DNA from 2 places in the Bacillus sp. JJ1533 genome. Region 1 is predicted to be linked to the other one. Evidence: riboswitches for the same ligand, from Rfam matches in the RefSeq annotation. Region 1 holds a riboswitch; the other holds the start of a gene.

Region 1 (3,203 bases):
CTAACACATTTCTTTTCCCACACACATAATTTAGTAGGGAAAGGAGTGTGCTAGGAATGGTCTCAATGACACCAATTTTGATTGATAATCATCAATTTACAGCCATTACTGTGAAATTACCTAAGACAAATTTTATGGCAGTCTCAAATGAAAATGGCTATATTATGTGTGGAGCTCTCGACGTTGCATTATTAAATGAAAAACTTAAAGATCGAGGCATTATTGCTGGTAGGGCTGTTGGTGTTCGTACAATCGAGCAATTACTGGATGCCCCTCTTGAATCAATCACATACGAAGCCGAGAATCGAGGAATTACAGTAGGCATGAAGGGCAAAGATGCCTTACTAAAAATGATTTAAAATCCAAACACCTGAGAAGGTATTCAAATAAAAATAATTATCGTACATCCCCTCTTACTTGCATACATATAGCATGTAAGGGGGGATTTTCGTTTGGCAAAATACAGACGTCGCCTACAACCAAGAAGGAAAGGGCCTTTACCTTTTCGTTATGTCTTTTTAATAACTATTGTTTTTTTTATCGTTTCGACGATCGTCGGTTTATTTATTATTAACAAAGCGATTGAGCCTGCACTTATGGCATATGCTGAGAATGAAACAAAAAAGGTAGCGGCTACAGTTATTAAAAATGCAATCAACAAACAAATAAATGAGGAAGAATTGATCCAAGAGGATTTGAGTATCGTTCAAACAGATGAAACGGGAAAGGTAATTAGTTACAACACACAAGTTGTCAATAGAATGGCAACAAAAACACTTGGAAATATTGAGGAATATTTAAAATACGTGAATGACGGAGATATAAGTAAACTTGAATACCCCGATTTAGAAATTGAAAAAGATGACGCAACAGGGCAAACAGGATTTGTTTTTAAAGTACCCCTTGGAGAAGCAACGAACAATGCCATCTTAGGAAACTTAGGTCCGGAAATTCCGATTCGGTTTCATATGGTGGGTTTTGGGGAAACAACGCCACAGGGGAGAATTGACGAGTGGGGAATTAATAATGGATGGTTTCAATACAATGTTTTAGCGACTGTTACCATGCAGGTTATTTTACCGTTTTCTACGGGAGAAGTAGAAATCGAAACCATCGTTCCAGTAATCAATCAAAATATATTGCATGATGTTCCTGATTTTTATAACAATGGCAGCGACTCATCACCTTCTATTGAAATACCAACAAATTAGCAACAAAAGCAAAAGGGGCTATGCAATGGAACTGGATGTAAAAAAATACTATACTAGAATAATTGTTTTATAAAGTGTAATGAATTATACTACAAAAGGAATTCTAAAAGTGAATAACACCACCTTATCGGATCGATGAGGTAGAGGTGCGGAAAATATGAGTAAACTATGTGAGGATGACAACGAGGAGCATAGTTGAAAGGACTTTTCGCCGAAGCAAAAATGAACTTGTCAACGTTATTTTTGTTGGGGTTGCCTTGAAAAAGGGTAACACTGTCATTATAGAGATGCATCTATAATGGAGAGCTACTGATCGTGATGGAGGATAACATAACATTACCAAGAGTAATGATAGTTATTTTCTATCATTACTCTTTTTTATTTTTTCTCTTACCACGTACGCTCTCCATGAAATATCAAACTTGGAGGAACACAATATGTCTGGAACCATTTATTCAATTATCCCACCGATTATTGCTCTGTTAATGGTGGTTTTAACCCGCAGAGTCCTACTTTCTCTTGGAGTCGGAATAATAGCGGCCGCAGTTGTATTGCACGGAAATGTTTTATTAAACGAAGTTGTCGGAGCTTGGCTTGAAAACATTGGTCTCACAATTTGGAATAGCTTTAAAGGAGTCGTTGTTTCAGAAGGCGCCCTTAATACATGGAATGTATATATTATCTTATTTTTATTCCTCTTAGGCATTATCACTGCTTTCATCTCGATCTCTGGTGGAAGTCGAGCCTTTGGAGAGTGGGCTCAAACAAAGGTTAAAACACGAACAGGTGCACAGCTGTTAGCTGCTGTTTTAGGGATTCTTATTTTTATTGATGATTACTTTAATGCGTTAGCTGTTGGGCAAGTAAGCAGACCTATCACAGATCGTAATAAGGTTTCACGCGCAAAGCTTGCTTATATTATCGACTCAACATCTGCACCAATATGTGTGGTCTCACCGATTTCAAGCTGGGGTGCTTATATTATTGCGATTATCGCCCCAATTTTAGTAACACACGGAATAACCGACTATTCACCTTTATCGGCTTTTATACAAATTATTCCAATGAACTTATATGTAATTTCAGCTATGTTAATGGTTTTTGCAGTTGCTGTATTTAATATTAATATTGGGAGTATGAGGGTTCATGAAAATCGAGCTATGACAACTGGCGAAGTTGTTGATCCTGAAAAGCCAGTACTAGGTGAGCTAAAACAGGAGTTACCTCAAAGTGAAAAAGGGTCTGTAGGCGACTTAGTTTGGCCTATCGTTGCATTAGTTATTGGAACAGTTGGTTCATTATTTTGGACAGGCTATGAAGCATCAGAAGGCAATGTTACCATTATTAGTGTTTTGGAAAACACGGATGTAACAGGATCTCTGTTATACGGCGGATTGTTTGGCATAGTTGTCACACTTCTTATGTTCCTTGTTCAGGTCTATGGAAAACGTGCAATTAGCGTCAGTCTTCTACCAAAAGGAATCATTGAGGGTATTAAATCTATGCTTCCAGCTGTCTATATTTTAGTATTTGCATGGGTGATTGTTGACTTAATTGGTCAGATTGAAACAGGAAAATATTTAGCAGGTCTTGTAGAAAAATCCCATTTAAATATTGCGTTTTTACCAGTTATTCTATTTGTTGTAGCGGGTATAATGGCATTCGCTACAGGCACATCTTGGGGAACATTCGGAATGATGCTGCCAATAGCAGGGGACATTGTAGCAGCATCAGATCTTAATCTAATGCTGCCGGCTCTTGCAGCTGTATTAGCCGGTTCTGTATTTGGTGACCACTGTTCACCAATTTCAGATACAACGATTCTTTCTTCAACAGGTGCAGGAAGTCATCTTATTGATCATGTAATGACACAGCTTCCATATGCAATCATTTCTGCTGTAATTGCAGCATTTGGGTATGTAGTACTTGGTTTAACCGACAGTACATTGTTAGGGTTACTTACTACAGTAGTATTATTTATTATTTTTGTAA
Region 2 (3,203 bases), on a different contig from region 1:
TGGCCTTTATCGATTGAAACAATCCCACCACGAACATACTCAGCCATATAAGCTCCTGTATTAATTGATACAACAATAATCGCAGCAACAAACACATTCATATCAATGTCAAATGCTAACGCCGAACCATAATAAATGACCATTGCTTGTACAATCATCGGTGTTCCACGGAAGAATTCGATATAAATGGAGAGGATAGCATTAATCACTTTTAAAATGACTTTGTTCACTCCACGTTCAGGCATTGGAATTGTTCGAATCACTCCTGCAAACAATCCAATCACTGCCCCAAAAATTGTCCCAATTAAAGCAATCAAAAGTGTTACACCTGCACCCCGAAGGAACATTGGCCAGTTTTCTGTGATTATTCGAATGACCCACTCAAAACTCATCTTATTTCCTCCCTAATTCTATAAACCATACAGCTGGTTTCTCGTAAGTGTTATTGTGCTGCCGGTTGATTTTTAATCGCTGAATCCATAATGCTTGTACGTTCTTCTTCTGAAATACCAGCTAAAACTTCATTAATTTTATCTGTTAATTCACTGCCCTTTTGAACTCCAACAGCAATTGCTGTATCATCTGGAGATGTTTTAAATCCTTCTTCAAACTCAACCATGACAAAGTTCTCATTCGCAGATGAAGCACTAATTCCTTCAGGACGCTCAGAAACATATCCATCAATCATTCCTGATTCAAGAGCAACTCTCATCGCTGGGAAGTTGTCCATCGCCGTTTTCTTCTCAACGCCTTCAATTTGATCAATCACTGAGTAGTGGAATGTATTTAACTGAGCTGTTATTTTTGCTCCATTGAAATCTTGAATAGAAGTAGCATTTTCATATTTGCTGCCTTTCTTTACAACCATCACTAAATTGGATGTATAGTAATTACTTGAAAAATCAATGGCTTCTTTACGTTCTGCTGTCGGTGACATACCAGCTATGATGGCATCAATTTTCCCTGATGTTAAAGCTGGAACAAGTCCATCCCACTCCGTTTTGACAATAACTAATTCTTTACCTAATCCTTCAGCGACTTTTTTTGCGATTTCTACGTCATATCCACCCGCATATTCTTTCGAGCCCTGAATTTTAACAGCACCGTTCGAATCATCGTTTTGAGTCCAGTTAAATGGCGCATAACCTGCTTCAAGGCCTACCTTAAATATCTTATCCTCTGACGATCCAGAATCAGAACTATTACTTGTCCCACATCCTGCTAATAATAGAATGGATGAAATCAATAAAACTATGAATAATGATATTTTATTTCTCATGTTGTATTTCCTCCTATTTTTTGATAAATTTCGACACAAAAAAGCGACCCGAGATATACTCAGGTCGCTGTATCGTTTCCCTAAAGTCCTCTCTTTTATCCCAAATGAGATAGCACAACTCAATAAACCTGGGGGTTTATTGAGACAGTCCTGCAGCTCTTAACTACAGACCCAGCATGTAATACCGAGAATATTACACACTTCGGCGACATTTCCTTCTCCTTAGCATCACTGCTTCTCAAACTCCACTAAAGACTGTTAAATATCGCGCCTCTACCTCACTATTGAAAAAGTGAGGTCTTATTCAATTAATTTTTATACTACAATAATATCTATAAAGCCGTCAACCATTATTTATTAGCAATATCTAGTAAACCACTATTTCAACTTGTTATATGTGGGAAAACAAATAAGCTTTTGAGTCTGTGGCAGCTCTTTCTTCTAGGTTAATTCAATCTGCTTTGTTTCTTTCCCAAAAAAGGCAAGTACAATCACACCGATCACAATGCTTATGCAAAACAGCGTAAAAATGAAACTAATTGATTGCCCTGCAGAAACAAGAGTACCAACAAGGAGCGGTCCAAGAATCCCACCTACACGTCCAATTGCCGCGGCCATACCAGCTCCTGTCCCACGAATGACGGCAGGATATTGTTCTGGAGTATAAGCATATAAAGCCCCCCATGCACCAAGGTTGAAGAATGATAAAAAGATACCTGAAACGATGAGAACTGCAGTCGTTTCTGCCTGTCCGAAAACAAGGGCGGCACCTGCCGTTCCTAATAAATACGTAACAAGTACAAACTTTCTTCCTACTCGTTCAATCAGCCATGCAGCTGTAAAATAACCCGGAAGCTGAGCAAGGGTCATGATTAAAACATATTCAAAGCTTTGAATCATACTAAATCCTTTCATCACCATTACACTTGGTAACCAAAGGAACATTCCATAGTATGAAAAAACAACCGTGAACCAGACCACCCAAAGTACAAATGTGGAGCGTGTATACTTCTTCGACCATACATCTCTGATGTTCTGGACAATCGTCCTTTTCTCTACTTTCTGGCGCGAAAACGCTGGAGAGTCCGGAAGCTTCAGCCTTAAGTAGATAGCATAAAAGGCAGGTAAAGCACTAATAATAAGTGCGACACGCCAGCCATATGAAGGAATTATAAAATAAGAAATAAGTGCTGCAAGTAACCAACCAAAAGCCCAAAAACTTTCAAGCAGAACAACTACTCTTCCACGTTCTTTCGCCGCCACACTCTCAGATACGAGGGTTGAAGCAACAGGCAATTCTCCACCAAGCCCCATCCCGACAAAAAAACGCAGAACTAAAAATACAAAGAGAGTTGTTGTAAATGCTGAAAGACCACTCGCAAGTGAAAATAATAATAAGGTGATAATAAATATATTCTTCCTGCCAATTCTATCCGCCCATAAGCCGAAAAGAAGAGCGCCGACAGCCATTCCGATTGAGTTCACACTTCCGATCCACCCCATCTGTTGAGGCGTCAAACCCCAATCAGTGTGCAGTGCTGCAATTATAAACGAAAGCATTCCGACATCCATGGCATCAAACATCCAGCCGAGCCCTGCAATACCAAGAAGCTTCCGCTTCGAGATTGTTTTTTCTGACATGATTTACCCTCCCTAGTGTCTTGTCAGTTGTCATTACCACCTTACTATAATCGGCTTTATTCGAAAAGACAAGACATTTTTTCATGATATTTATTTAGTATGAACCCTATAATCACAATTTATCATTCGACAAAAATATTGGTAATTCGACAAAAGTGGTTGACCTTTTATCCATTAACATATAGTATTTTTACATATTTCAAAAAAATGAGGTTACAGCATGAAAGATGTATTATTCAGGAAAAAAAATCTCGGGGATTTACTTAAAAACAAGGGGGAAATC

The links. A riboswitch is a leader RNA that binds a small molecule or an ion and turns the genes downstream of it on or off. The one in region 1 is predicted to bind lysine.
Region 2: linked by a shared signal. The riboswitch ahead of V7138_RS01030 (transporter substrate-binding domain-containing protein) and the one ahead of V7138_RS20385 (Na+/H+ antiporter NhaC family protein) in region 1 are both predicted to bind lysine.

What each region holds. Positions count from the first base shown of each region.
Region 1 is NZ_JBALOV010000038.1:50,853-54,055, reverse strand. Features, by position in the region: gene V7138_RS20395 (YunC family protein) at 57-359, shown strand; gene yunB (sporulation protein YunB) at 453-1,211, shown strand; lysine riboswitch at 1,345-1,528, shown strand; gene V7138_RS20385 (Na+/H+ antiporter NhaC family protein) at 1,649-3,203, shown strand, end outside.
Region 2 is NZ_JBALOV010000002.1:107,953-111,155, reverse strand. Features, by position in the region: gene V7138_RS01035 (amino acid ABC transporter permease) at 1-392, opposite strand, end outside; gene V7138_RS01030 (transporter substrate-binding domain-containing protein) at 443-1,279, opposite strand; lysine riboswitch at 1,382-1,563, opposite strand; gene V7138_RS01025 (MFS transporter) at 1,721-2,920, opposite strand; gene V7138_RS01020 (APC family permease) at 3,141-3,203, shown strand, end outside.